2 linked regions of the Blastococcus saxobsidens DD2 genome follow. The protein of the gene in region 1 interacts with the protein of each later gene in a pairwise test. Links are inferred from orthologs where the notes say so. Each region holds a gene or a part of one and is shown on either strand. Other genes may lie near its edges.

Evidence for each region. The genes of interacting proteins can lie anywhere in the genome.
Region 2: the proteins of ligA (region 1) and leuS interact in binary tests that used the Escherichia coli proteins (3 or more experiments, as listed by UniProt). The link is inferred for Blastococcus saxobsidens DD2 from one-to-one orthologs.

What each region holds. Positions count from the first base shown.
Region 1 is NC_016943.1:3,718,911-3,725,714, forward strand. Bases 2,638-5,621 are described here. They hold ligA (NAD-dependent DNA ligase LigA), read right to left. Parts: upstream 5,228-5,621; coding sequence 3,047-5,227; downstream 2,638-3,046. Other genes in these bases: BLASA_RS17620 (hypothetical protein), read right to left, coding at 2,697-2,984; BLASA_RS17630 (methionine synthase), read right to left, coding at 5,285-5,621. Outside these bases: BLASA_RS17610 (ACT domain-containing protein), read left to right, coding at 1-340; BLASA_RS17615 (DUF222 domain-containing protein), read left to right, coding at 417-2,474; more of BLASA_RS17630, read right to left, coding at 5,622-6,301; BLASA_RS17635 (bifunctional metallophosphatase/5'-nucleotidase), read right to left, coding at 6,347-6,804. UniProt on the Escherichia coli protein: DNA ligase that catalyzes the formation of phosphodiester linkages between 5'-phosphoryl and 3'-hydroxyl groups in double-stranded DNA using NAD as a coenzyme and as the energy source for the reaction.
Region 2 is NC_016943.1:1,982,311-1,989,632, forward strand. Bases 1,235-4,736 are described here. They hold leuS (leucine--tRNA ligase), read left to right. Parts: upstream 1,235-1,629; coding sequence 1,630-4,536; downstream 4,537-4,736. Other genes in these bases: BLASA_RS24985 (hypothetical protein), read right to left, coding at 1,235-1,369; lipB (lipoyl(octanoyl) transferase LipB), read right to left, coding at 4,612-4,736. Also shown: BLASA_RS09340 (hypothetical protein), read right to left, coding at 1-229; BLASA_RS09345 (LLM class F420-dependent oxidoreductase), read left to right, coding at 286-1,215; more of BLASA_RS24985, read right to left, coding at 1,226-1,234; more of lipB, read right to left, coding at 4,737-5,265; BLASA_RS09365 (protoporphyrinogen/coproporphyrinogen oxidase), read right to left, coding at 5,425-6,675; BLASA_RS26255 (serine/threonine-protein kinase), read left to right, coding at 6,800-7,322.

The DNA of each region.
Region 1 (6,804 bases):
CCGGGTGCTGCACAGCGGCTGGGCCGTGGTGCTGGAGTGCGAGGAGGCGGCTGACACGTGGCACGTCGCCGCGGCGTCGGATGCGGCGCCCGCGTTCGAGGGGCTGACCCTGCCGTGGCTGCCGCTGACCACCCCGCAGCTGCTGCCCAGCGAGGAGGAGTGGCTGCCCGAGCGCTGGCAGGAGATGGCCATCGAGATGATGGCCGCCCCCTACGGCGGCACCGCTCGCGCCGTGGTGATCGGCCGGTCGGGCGGCCCGGCCTTCCGGCGGTCGGAGTTGCTCCGCCTGGCGCACCTGACCGGGATCGCGGCGACGGTGCAGGCCCTGCCCCCGGCCTGAGGTTTCCCGCGTCTCCTCGCCCGACCTTCCGCTCGCGACCCCGTTTCTGTCGGTGGTCGAACGTATGATCGAGCACATGGAGCAGGAGACCACTCTCGCGGCCGGCACCGCCGGTGCGCCTGTGGCCGGCTGGGCGTCGGGGCCGTTGGGCGCGGTGCAGGCCGCCGATCGGGAGATCGCCCGGCAGACGGCGGTGCGGGCGCGGGCGGTGGCGGAGTTCGCGGCGTCCCGGCCGGCGTCGGTGGACCGGCAGCCCGGTGAGCCGGGTGCGATGAGCGCGGCGCGGCGGGCCGCCCGGCCCGCGGTGCTGGCTGATGTGTCGGAGTGGACAGCCCAGGAGCTGTCGATCGCCCTCGGGCTGAGCAGGCAGGGCGCCGGGCAATTGCTGGAGCGATCACTCACCCTGGTGCACAAGCTGCCCGGGACCGTGGATGCGATGGAGTCCGGGCTGCTGCACGACCGGCATCTGTGGGCGCTGCTGGAGCGGGTCGCGCCGGTCACCGACGAGCAGAAGCGGGCCGACCTCGAGCGGGACGTGCTCGCCTGGGTGGCCGAGCGGGCCGGCAAGCGGCAGATCACCACCCCGGCGCAGCTCGGTGGAAAGCTGCGTCGGATGGGTCTGGGCCGCGACCCTCGGCAGGACGCGAACGAGCTGCTGGCGGCGCTCAGGGAGCGCGGGGTGTGGGCACGGCCGGACCGCCGGTCCGGCATGGCGGCGTTGACGGCACTGCTCACCCAGTCCGAGGCGCAGGCGGTGGTCGACGTGCTGGGCCGGTACGCCGACGCCCTCGACGACCCCGAGGACCGCCGCACCCGGGGGCAGAAGATGGCCGACGTGCTGCTCGACCTGGTGCTGCGCCCGGGTGAGAGCCAGCTGCCGCCGGTACAGGCACAGCTCACCGTCGTGGCCGGGGTGCGGACCCTGGCCGGTGGCGAGGAACCCGGCGAGATCGGCGGTGAGCCGGTGCCGGCCGAGATGGTCCGGGCACTGGCGCGCGGCCTCGGTCTGCTGGCGGTCCCGGCAGCAGACCCGGCGGATGCCGGGTCGACCGGCGAGGGCCTGGTCCCCGGCCACCTGCTCGCGCAGTGGGAGGTCGAGACGTCGCCGCCGGAGACCTGGCCGGACTGGCTGCGCGACGCCGACGAGCGGTGGTGGGCGGAGCTGGAGGCCCGCGCCCTGGCCGGCGGATGGGGCGGTGAGGACGATCCGCCACCGGAGGTACGGCAGCGGCTCTGGGACGAGGAGTCCGAAGGGGCCGCCCAGCTCCGGGCCGACGACGGCGAGCCGGGCGCAGCGCACGCAGCCGTCCCCACCCGGGAGGACGAACGGTGGGCGGCCACGGAGTCCGCGCCCTGCGGGGCCCCGGCCCCGACCCCGGCCCCGGCCCCTGCCCCTGCCCCGGCGCCGGCCGGGCTGTGGCCGGCCGCGCATGCGGCCGTGGACGAGGCGAGCCTCGCCCTGCTGGCGCTGGACCGGGCAATGAACCGCGCCTCCGGGGCGGTCGACCGGGCGCGGATGGCCGACCACGAGGACGAGGAGAGCTGGCGGCGCAGCCCGGCCGGCCGGATCGACGCGGCCGGATCGGACCTGGCAGCGTTGGTCGCGGCGACCGCCCCCCAACGCGCCGCGCTGGCCGAACTGCTCGACCGATCCGGTGGCGGCACGCTGGTCGACCGGCCACGCATCGCGGTCGTCGACGAGCTCACCGGCGCCCTGCTGGCACTCACCGACGCCCGCGAACTACGCCGCAGGGCGCACTGCGGCCGACCGGCCTGCACCCGCCGGCCCGAGACCTGCGAGCACGACCTCACCGGCCGGCCCGGCCTCGGCCCGCCACCACCCACCGACGGCTACCGACCCGGGGCGGCACTGGACCGGTACCTGCGCGCCCGCGACCGCCGCTGCCGCTTCGCCGGCTGCCGCCGCCGCGTCCCGCGGGGCGGGGAACTGGACCACAACACGCCCTACCCCGACGGGCCGACCAGTGCGGAGGACCTCACCGGCTTCTGCACCGGCCACCACCGCGGCAAACACCAGGCACCCGGCTGGACCTACGACCTCGACCCGACCGGCACCCTCACCGTCACCACCCCCACCGGCCTGGTCGCTCAGACCGAACCGCCCCCATTCTGAGTCCGAGTGGGTGTTCCAGACCTCACGAGTCGCTGCCGTCTGCGACCGTCGCCACCGGTGACCTTGCCGCCGCGTCCCTGGATCGCTGCGACGGCCTGGTCACGGCTGTAGTCATCGGAGCGACCCGGTGACGACGATGGTCCTGAGACGCGTGGCTCACTCGTACCGGTTCTGCCGGCCCGCCTCCCGGATCGGTTCCGACCCGACGCTAGGGCAGCGGGCCTACTTCCCGACCGGCGTGGTCCCGAACATGAGGACCCGGCGACCTACGTCGTAGTGGACGTCATCGCTGTGCCGGAGGAGGTCCTGCAGCACATCGGCGTCATCCTCGTCGAGGGTGACCACCTCTTCCCAGGCACCTTGGTCGAGGACCAGCTGCAGCGTCCACACCCCGGACTCGCCGGGCTCCTGGGCGGTCCAGCTGAACTGGTAGTGCGACAGCTGGCGCACCCGGATGCTGTCATCGGTGACCGGCTGCGGGACCTTCGGCGTGCTGGGCTGCTCCGACATGGCGACCTCTTTCTGTTTCGGTGGTTGGTCGAGGCCCCCTACCCCGATGACCTGCGTCACAGTCACGTGGTCGGTACATCTCCGCCGCCGGGCTCATTCCCGTCGCCGGTCGTGGCGACCTCGCGTGCCGCATCGGGCCCCTCCTCGAGCAGCACGCGGAAGCCGTCGTCGTCCAGGATCGGCGCCTTCACCTGCACGGCCTTGTCGTACTTGCTGCCCGGGTCGGCACCCACGACGACGAAGCCGGTATTCTTCGAGACCGAGCCGGTGACCTTGCCACCGCGTTCCTGGATCGCCGCGACGGCCTGGTCACGGCTGTAGTCGCGGAGCGACCCGGTGACGACGACGGTCACGCCGGTGAGCGGACCGGGTCCGGCGTCGTCCCCCTCGTCGGCCATGCGGACGCCGGCCTGCCGCCACTTCTCGACGACGTCGCGGTGCCAGTCGACGGCGAACCAGTCCCGGATCGACGTGGCGATCGTCGGCCCCACGCCGTCCGCGGCCGCGAGCTCCTCCTCGCTGGCCTCGGCGATGCGGTCCAGCGAGCGGAAGTCGCGGGCCAGCGCCTGGGCCGCCGTCGGGCCGACGTGCCGGATCGACAGGGCGACCAGCACCCGCCACAGCGGGACGTCCTTGCGGGTCTGCAGGTTGGTGAGCAGCTTCGCGCCGTTGGCCGACAGCGTGCCGTTCTTCCTGGTGAAGAACGCCGAGCGCTGCAGCTGCTCCCGGTCGAGGAAGAAGAGGTCGCCCTCGCCCTGCAGGAGGGAGCTCTGCAGCAGGGCGATCGCCGCCTCGTACCCGAGGTTCTCGATGTCGAAGGCGCCGCGGCCGGCCACGTGGAAGACCCGCTCCCGCAGCTGTGCGGGGCAGGACCGCGCGTTCGGGCAGCGGATGTCGGCGTCGCCCTCCTTCTCCGGGCGCAGCCCGGTGCCGCACTCGGGGCAGTGGGTGGGCATGACGAACTCGCGCTCGGACCCGTCGCGCGCCGCCACGACCGGGCCGAGCACCTCGGGGATGACGTCGCCGGCCTTGCGGATGACGACGGTGTCGCCGATCAGCACCCCCTTGCGCTTCACCTCGCTGGCGTTGTGCAGCGTGGCCAGCTGCACGGTCGAGCCGGCGACCTTGACCGGCTCCATGTGGGCGAAAGGCGTCACCCGTCCGGTGCGGCCGACGTTGACCCGGATGTCGAGGAGCTTCGTGGTGGCCTCCTCCGGCGGGTACTTGAACGCGATCGCCCAGCGCGGGGCGCGGGACGTCGAGCCCAGCCGCCGCTGCAGGGCCACCTGGTCGACCTTCACGACGACGCCGTCGATCTCGTGCGCCACCGAATGCCGCTGCTCGCGGTAGCGCTCGATGAAGGCCCACACGCCCTCGAGGTCGTCGACGACCTCGTACCGGTCGCTGATCGGCAGCCCCAGCGCCCGCAGCCCGTCGTAGGCCGCCGACTGCCGGTCGGGCTCGAAGCCCGTCCGGGCCCCCAGGCCGTGCATCACCAGGCGCAGTGGGCGTGACGCGGTGACCTTCGGGTCCTTCTGCCGGAGTGAACCCGCGGCGGCATTGCGCGGGTTGGCGAAGGGCGGCTTGCCGTCGGCCACCTGCCCGGCATTGACCTCGGCGAACGCCTCGACCGGGAAGTAGATCTCGCCGCGCACCTCGAGCAGCGGCGGGACGTCGTCCCCGGTCAGCTGCTGCGGGACGTCGGCCATCGTGCGGACGTTGGCGGTGACGTCCTCGCCCGTGACGCCGTCGCCGCGCGTGGCGGCCCGGACCAGACGCCCCTTCTCGTAGACCAGGTCGACCGCGACACCGTCGACCTTCAGCTCGCACAGGTAGCCCGCGCCGGCCGCACCCTCGCGGTCGACGCGCGCTGCCCACGCCGACAGCTCGTCGCTGCTGAACGCGTTGTCCAGGCTCTGCATCCGCTCGAGGTGCTGAACCGGCGCGAAGGTGGCGGTGAAGCCGCCGTTGACCTTCTGGCTGGGGGAATCGGGGCTGACCAGCGCCGGGTGCGCCGCCTCCAGCGCCTCGAGCTCGCCCATCAGCTCGTCGTACTGGCCGTCGCTGACCAGCGGCTCGTCGCGGACGTAGTAGGCGAAGGCGTACCGGTCGAGTGCCTCCGACAGGTCGCGGTGCCGGGTGCGGACGTCGTCAGGCACCTCGGTGAGGTCTTCCCGGTCGGTCGGCGCGCCGACGGGAGGGTGGTCGACGCTGGGGTCCTCGAGTCCGGCCTCGCTGGTCACGCGGGAACGGTATCCGGCGGGTACGACGGCCGACCGGCGGTCACCCGGTCGGGGCGATCACTCCGGGCGCAGATACTTTCCGGCTTCTCGTACCTGCCCCATGGCCGCGCGGGCGTAGGCCGGCGTCGCGCCGGCCAGCCCGCACGCGGGGGTGAGCGTCACCGCATCCGGCAGCTGCTGGAGCGGGAAGCCGAGCTCGCTCCACCACGCCTGCACCCGTGAGGCAGTGGCCTTCGGCGCACCGAGCGGGGCGTCGGTGCCGGGCACGACGCCCAGCAGCAGGTGCACCCCCGCCTCGACGGCGGTGCCGACGGCGTCCAGGTCCTGGACGAGGCCCAGGTCGAAGGAGAGACCGGTGGCGCCTGCCGCGCGGAACAGATCCAGGGGCATGCGCGGGGCGCAGCAGTGCACCACCACCGAGGCCGGCAGCGCCCGGATGACGGCGGCGAGCTCCCGCTCGATCACCTCCGGCTCGACGGCCGAGAGCTTGCCGAAGCCGCTGACCGTGGGGAGCCCGCCCTGGAGGACGGCCGGGACCGACGGCTCGTCGAGCTGGACGACGACCTGCGCCCCCGGGACCCGCGCCTGCACCTCGCGCACGTGTGCGGCCAGCCCCTCGGCGAGCGACTGCCCGAGGTCGCGGCGGGCACCCGCGTCGACGACGGCCCGGTCACCCCGGGTCCGCTCGAGCCCGGCGGCCAGCGTCCAGGGGCCCGCGGCCTGGACCTTGAAGGGGCCGGTCCAGCTCGCGGCGACGTCGTGCAGCGCATCGAGGTCGCGGTCCAGGAACTCCTGCGCCCGCTGGTGGTCCACCCCCGAACGGGGCACCAGCCGCCAGCCGGCGGAAGTCAGGTCCACCGCGAGGTCGACCAGGAGCGCGGCGGTGCGGCCGAGCATGTCGGCGCCGGCACCCCGGCCGGGCAGCTCGGGCAGGTGGGCGAAGTCCGGGAGCTCCCCCACCACCGTGCGCAGCGCCTCGGCCGGGTCGGTGCCCGGGAGGGACCCGACGCCGGAGGCCGGCCCCCAGAGGATGGGGACCGGCCTCGGGTCGGTGCTGTCGGTCGGAGTGGCCACGACGGCGACGGTAGCCGCCACCGTCGCGGCCGCGTCACGCCCGGGTCAGCGGTTGCTCAGCCAGATCAGCAGTTTGGCGACGAGGTCCTGGATGAACTGCTTGACCGTGTCGGGCGTGGGAGTCGGGGTCGGAGCGGGGCCACCCGACCCGCCGGAGGCGACGGCGAGAGCGACCGACGCCGTCTCGCCGCTCTTCCCGGTGAGGACCACCTCGTACTTCCCGGGCTGCACGTCCCGCGGCACCCGGAACCGGATTTCCACCGTTCCGTTGCGGTCGGCGCGGGCCGAGCCGACGGTGCGGTCACCCAGCGTCGCGGAGACCTTCTCACCGCGGGAGAACTTCGTGCCCGTGACGGTCACCTCGTCGCCGGGGCGCACCTCGTCGTCGCTGATCGCCGCGGTGGCGTCGCAGGCCGGGCCCGGGGTCTGCGGACCCTCGACCGCGGGAGTCCCGTCGACGGTTGTCGGCTCGGCCGGCTCCTCACCGCTGCCGCCCAGGCCCT
Region 2 (7,322 bases), 1.7 Mb from region 1 along the record:
CCGCGGCGGCGGCCACCTTGGGGGCGACGGCCCGCTGGGCCGCCTCCACGTGCGGACTCAGTTGTTCGGCGGCGGCGCGACCGGCCTCGGTCACCGCCGTCCCCAGGTGGGCGAGGCCCTCCTGCACTTCGGCGCTGATGATCTCGCCGCGCGTCTTCTTGTGGAACACGTGCTGCACCTCCGAGTTGATCGTCTGGCGGTCATCCTGCCCGGTCTGGCGCCCGCGCACACCCTGAACCGGCAGGGGGATGCGTACGCAGGCGTCGTCCTGGTTACCGTCCGGCGGTGCAGCTGCGCATCTTCACCGAACCCCAGATGGGCGCCACCTACGACGACCTGCTCGCCGTCGCGCGCCGCGCGGAGGAGACCGGCTTCGACGCCTTCTTCCGTTCCGACCACTACCTGACGATGGGTGGCGACGGGCTGCCCGGGCCCACCGACGCGTGGATCACGCTCGCCGGCCTGGCCCGCGAGACCAGCCGGATCCGGCTCGGCACGCTCATGACCGCCGGCACCTTCCGGCTGCCCGGCCCGCTGGCGATCTCCGTCGCCCAGGTGCACCAGATGAGCGGCGGCCGGGTCGAGCTCGGCATCGGCTCCGGCTGGTTCGAGCGGGAGCACAGCGCCTACGGCATCCCGTTTCCTTCGCTGGGTGAGCGGTTCGACCGCTACGAGGAGCAGCTCGCCGTCATCACCGGCCTGTGGAACACCCCGGTGGGGGAGACGTTCGACCTCGACGGCCGCCACTACCAGCTCTCCGGCTCACCGGCGCTGCCGAAGCCGGTTCAGGACGGCGGCATCCCGGTGCTGATCGGTGGCCGCGGGAAGCAGCGCACCCCGCGACTGGCCGCCCGGTACGCGGCGGAGTTCAACGTGCCGTTCATGTCCGCCGAGGACAACGCCCAGCTCTTCGCCGTGGTCCGGGAGGCCTGCGAGGAGACGGGCCGGGACCCGTCGTCCCTCGTGTACAGCTCGGCGCTCGTGCTCTGCGTCGGCAAGAACGAGGCCGAGCTCGCCCGCCGGGCCGCCGCGATCGGCCGCGACGTCGACGAGCTCCGGAAGCACGGCGTAGCCGGTACCCCGGCCGAGGCCGTGGACGTCCTGGGCCGGTACGCCGAGGCCGGCGCGCAGCGGGTCTACCTGCAGGTGCTCGACCTCACCGACCTCGACCACCTCGACCTGGTGGCAGGCGACGTGGCGCCGCAGCTGCGCTGACGGCTCCGGCTCAGTACCGGGCCGAACGTCCCGGGTCGAGCAGCGGGTGCCGCGGCCGCTCGAGCCAGAGCAGGAAGTTCCCGACCGACATCGGCCGGGCGATCGCGTAGCCCTGGGCGATGTCACAGCCCACCCGGCCCAGGGTGGCACCCACCTCCTGCAGATCGGATCCCGGAGCCCACGACTGCACGGCGGGCAGCGGGAACCGCTCGATCGAGGGAGGCGGCGCCGGAACGTACCCACGTCCCCGCTGCGGGGCCCGGAGTAGGCTCTCCCCGTGACCGGGCGGCTCCTGCTTCACCGGCCGTGCTGACCTGAGACGGTCAGACAGCACGGCGACCCCTCCTGCGTGAGGGGTTTCTTCATGTCCGCCGTCGGTACGGCACCACTGCACGGGACCCGGGAGCACCAGCGATGAGCCAGACCGCCGACCAGCCGAACGTCGAGCAGGCGCCGGGTGGCGTCCCGCCGCACCGGTACACGCCGGCGCTCGCCCAGCGCATGGAGCTGGACTGGCAGGACCGGTGGGCCGCCGAGGGCACCTTCCACACGCCCAACCCCGTCGGCCGGCTCAGCGAGGGCTTCGAGAAGATCGCCGACCGCCCCAAGTACTTCGTGATGGACATGTTCCCGTACCCGTCGGGCGCGGGCCTGCACGTCGGGCACCCGCTGGGCTACCTCGGCACCGACGTCACGAGCCGGTTCCGCCGGATGGACGGCGACAACGTGCTGCACCCCATGGGCTACGACGCATTCGGCCTGCCCGCCGAGCAGTACGCCGTCCAGACCGGTCAGCACCCGCGGATCACCACCGAGGCCAACATCGCCGCGATCAGGGCGCAGCTGCGGCGGCTGGGCGTCGACCACGACGACCGCCGCAGCTTCGCCACCATCGACCCGGCGTACTACAAGTGGACCCAGTGGATCTTCCTGCAGATCTTCGGGTCCTGGTTCGACGAGACGGCCGACGGCGGCACGGGCAAGGCCCGCCGGATCGCCGAGCTGGTGGCCGAGCTGGACGCCGGCACCCGGGAGCCGGCGGCCGGCACGAACCCGTACGGCCGCCCGTGGGCGGAGCTGAGCGAGGCGGAGCGCGGCGCCGTCGTCGACGCACACCGGCTGGCCTACCTGCACGAGGCCCCGGTCAACTGGTGCCCCGGGCTGGGGACGGTGCTGTCCAACGAGGAGGTCACGCCCGACGGCCGGTCCGAGCGCGGCAACTTCCCGGTGTTCCGGCGCCCGCTCAAGCAGTGGATGATGCGGATCACCGCCTACGCCGACCGGCTGCTCGACGACCTGGACCGGCTCGACTGGTCGGACTCGCTGAAGTTGATGCAGCGCAACTGGATCGGCCGCTCGACCGGCGCGAGGATCCGGTTCGTCACCGGTGACGAGACGATCGAGGTCTTCACCACCCGGCCGGACACCCTGTTCGGAGCCACCTACATGGTGCTGGCGCCGGAGCACCCGCTGGTCGACGCGCTGACGGCGTCCGCCTGGCCCGAGGGCGCCGACCCGCGCTGGACCGGGGGAGCGGCCACCCCGGCCGACGCCGTCCGCGCCTACCAGCGGCAGGCTTCCCGCCGCTCGGAGCTGGACCGCCAGGACGCCGGCCGGGAGAAGACCGGCGTCTGGCTGGGCGTCACCGCCGTCAACCCCGTGAACGGTCGCGAGCTGCCCGTCTTCATCGCCGACTACGTGCTGACCGGCTACGGCACCGGCGCGATCATGGCCGTGCCCGGCGAGGACCAGCGGGACTGGGACTTCGCCCGGGCCTTCGGGCTCGACGTGGTGCCCACGGTCGAGCGGCCGGCCGGCTTCGACGACAGCAGCGGCGCCTACACCGGCCCCGGCCGCATGATCAACTCGTCGAACGACGAGATCTCGCTGGACGGTCTGGACAAGGCCACCGCGATCGCCACCGTCACCGACTGGCTGGTACGGCGGGGCGCGGGGGAGGCCACCACCACCTACAAGCTGCGGGACTGGCTGTTCAGCCGGCAGCGCTACTGGGGTGAGCCGTTCCCGATCGTCTACGACGCGAACGACCGGCCCGTCGCGGTGCCGGAGTCGATGCTCCCGGTGCTGCTGCCCGAGGTGGACGACTATTCGCCCAAGACGTTCTCCGACGACGACGCCGACTCCGCCCCGGAACCGCCGCTGTCCCGGGCCACCGAGTGGACGACCGTCGAGCTGGACCTGGGCGACGGCGTGCAGGAGTACCGCCGCGAGACCAACACGATGCCCAACTGGGCGGGCTCGTGCTGGTACTACCTGCGCTACCTCGACCCCGGCGACGACACGCAGATGGTCGACCCGGAGCTGGAGCGGTACTGGATGGGACCGCGCGGCGAGGGCGACGTCGGCGGTGTCGACCTCTACGTCGGCGGCGTCGAGCATGCGGTCCTGCACCTGCTGTACGCGCGGTTCTGGCACAAAGTGCTGCACGACCTGGGGTACGTGTCCAGCGAGGAGCCGTTCCGCCGGCTGGTCAACCAGGGCTACATCTCGGCCTACGCCTACACCGACGAGCGGGGCTTCTACGTGCCCGCCGCCGAGGTGGTCGAGAAGGACGGGGGCTTCTTCTTCGAGGGCGAGCCGGTCACCCGTGAGTACGGGAAGATCGGCAAGAGCCTGAAGAACATGGTCACGCCCGACGAGATGATCGGCGCCTACGGGGCGGACACGTTCCGGGTGTACGAGATGTCCACCGGGCCGCTGGAGCAATCGCGGCCGTGGGAGACCAAGGCCGTCGTCGGGTCGCAACGCCTGCTGCAGCGGATCTGGCGGGTGGTCGTCGACGAGGAGACCGGTGCGGTCCGCGCGTCCGACGCCGAGCCGGCGGAGGAGACGCTGCGGACGCTGCACAAGGCGATCGACGGCGTCCGTGACGGCTACTCGACGCTGCGGTTCAACATCGCGATCGCCCGGATCACCGAGCTGACCAACCACCTGACCCAGGTGTTCGGCGCGGACACCCCCGTGCCCCGGGCGGTGGCCGAGCCGCTGGTGCTGCTGGTGGCGCCGCTGGCCCCGCACCTTGCGGAGGAGCTGTGGTCGCGTCTCGGGCACCACGGGTCGACGGCCTGGACGCCCTTCCCCGAGGCCGACCAGCGCTGGCTGGTGGAGGACACCGTGCAGGTCGCCGTCCAGGTGAACGGCAAGGTGCGGTCGCAGGTGACGGTGCCGACCGACGCCGACGCCGCGGCGCTCGAGACCGCCGCCCGGGCGGACGAGAAGGTCGCCGGCTACCTGGACGGCGCGACGATCCGCCGCGTCGTCGCCGTCCCCGGCCGGCTGGTCAACTTCGTCCTCGGCTGACCGAGGACCCGTCCTCCCCGGCCATCGCACGACGTGGTGGAGCTGACGTGGGTGCGCTGCGGGAACGCGGCCACGTCAGGTGGCCGGCGCGCCGGAGAGGACTCCGCGCATGGCTTCCTCGACCGGGTCGAGCGCGTCGGCGACCGCAACATCCCGGCCGAGCTCGGCCGACAGCGAGGTGACGCCGGCGTCCGGGATCCCGCAGGGCACGATCGCGCCGAAGGCCCCCAGGTCGGGGTCGCAGTTCAGCGCGAAGCCGTGCATGGTGACGCCCCGGGCCACCCGGATACCGATCGCGGCGACCTTCCGTTCCGGCCGGAAGCCCGCGCCGGGGGAGTCGGCGGGCAGCCAGACGCCGCTGCGCCCCTCGACGCGGCCGGCGTCCACCCCGAAGCCGGCGCAGACCTCGATCAGCGCACCTTCGAGCCGCCGGACGTAGGCGACGACGTCCACCGGGTCGGGCAGCGCGACGATCGGGTAGCCGACCAGTTGCCCGGGCCCGTGCCAGGTGATCTTGCCGCCGCGGTCGACGTCGATGACCGGTGTGCCGTCGAACGGCCGCTCGTGCGGCTCGGTGCGCCGGCCGGCGGTGTAGACCGACGGGTGCTCGAGCAGCAGCAGGGTGTCGGGGATCTCGCCGGCCACCCGCTGGGCGTGCAGCTCCCGCTGCCGGTCCCAGGCCTCCTCGTAGGGGACGGTTCCGGCGCGCACCACCCGCAGTTCGCTCACGGGCTCAGCGTATGCTCGCGTCACGCCAGGCGGCGCGGCTCGATGCGGATCTCCACGGCGGTGCCGTCGGGGCCCTGCTTCACCCGGTGAGCAGGCGTGCCGGGGCGCCGTGCGGCGAAACCCGTGCTGGGGGCCAGGATCGTCGGTGTGCTCCGGGAATCAGCCGGCGCTCCGGTGGTCGGGTGGGCCGGGGCGGCGAAGCGCGCCCAGGGCGGCGCGTGCCGCCCGGGCGCCGCTGGCCATCGCGCCCTGGATGGACGGGGTGTCCCGGTGATCACCGCAGACGAACAGGCCGTTCCCGAGGTCGACCGGGCGGCGTAGCTGCAGCGGCGGCAGGGCGGCCGGCTGGGCGCCGCGCACCGTGACCGTGGTCAGGTGCTCGAGGTCCGACGGCGACACGCCGTGGGCCGCCGCCACCTCGCCGCGCACCTCGGCCTCCGGCGTCGGGTCGAGGGTGGAGCTGGCGACCAGGGCCCGCCCGTCAGGGCTGTACCGAGGCTGGGCATCGGACACGACCGCGCTGTTGACCAGCCGGCCGCCCGGCTGGCCCAGCACGATCAGCGGCGTCGGCCAGGGCGACTCGGGCAGCACGTGCAGGTGCGTGGTGACCTGCCGGGGTGCGGTGGCGTCGACGGCAGGGAGCAGCCCGGCCGCCGTGACGGGGTCGGTGGCGACGACGACGGCGTCGGCCCGCCACGTGCCGTCGTCGGTGACCACCGATCCGGGGTGCACCGAGCGCACGGCGGTGTGCAGGTGCACCCGGCCGGTGCCGAGGCGGGCGGCCAGCTGTTCACCGATGGCCTGCATGCCGTCGGCGGGGAGCCCGGTGGCGCCCCGGACGAAGCTGCGCCAGAGCAGGTCCACGTACCGGCTGGAGGAGGCCAGCTGGTCCTCGAGCAGGACCCCGGCGAGGAAGGGCCGGAGGAAGCGCTCCACCGCAGCCGCCCCGACCCCGGCCGAGCGCAGCGCCCGCTCGGCCGTCTCCTCCGGTGCCCGGAGCAGAAAGCCGACGGGGGAGTAGCCGGCCCGGAGGGAGAAGGCGACCAGGGCGGCCTTCTCCCGGAGTGATCCCAGCGGTGCCGCCGCCGTGCCCAGCGCCGCGGTGGGGCGCTGCCGGGGATCGATCACCCGGTGTGCCCGGCCATCGACCCGGAGCACCGCCCCCCGCTCGAAGCAGCCCAGTTCCAGGGCGGGCAGGTCGAGGTCGGCCGCCCGGGGGTAGCCGGTGTTGAAGACCTGGAACCCGCGGTCGACGACGAAGCCGTCGATGCGCTCGCTCGCGACGCGCCCGCCGACGTGCCCGTAGGCCTCGAGCACCTGCACGTCCAGGCCGGCGTCGGCCAGCCGTGTCGCCGCCGACAGCCCTGCCAGTCCCGCCCCCACAACCAGGACCTCGGCCCGCAGCGGCATCGACACCGCCCGAAGGTATCCGGCCGCCGGTGTGGCCAACCGCCGGGACGGAGCACCGGGGACGGCGGGCGGGCCTGTGGACAGCCGCAGCGGCAGGTGTGCCGACCGCCCTACCCTCCCCGTCATGTCCGCCGCCGTCCCGCCCGGAGAGCCGGGTGCCTGCCAGCCGCCCACCGTTCCCGGCTACACCCTCGAGGCGTTGCTCGGCCGGGGCGGCTCCGGAGAGGTGTGGCGGGCCGTTCCGCGGGAAGGCGGGACGCCGGTCGCGGTGAAGGTCCTGGTCGCCGGCGACCCGGAGCGGCAGGCACGCGAGGCAGCACTGCTCGGCGAGCTGGACCACCCGCACCTGGTCCGGTTGCACGAGGTCGTCCACCAGCCCCGCCGCGGCGGTGCGCCACGGGTCGCACTGGTGCTGGAGCTGCTCGCCGGGGGCAGCCTCGCCGACCTGCTCGGCCGGCGCGGCCGGTTGCGTCCGGGCGAGGTCGTGACGGCCATGGCCCCGGTGGCGGCGGCCCTCGCGCACGCGCACGCGCACGGCGTGGTCCACGGCGACCTCTCGCCGGGCAACATCGTCTTCACCGCCGAAGGACGCCCGGTGCTCACGGACCTGGGCGTCGCCCGGGTGCTGGGGGAGACCGCGGCCGCCG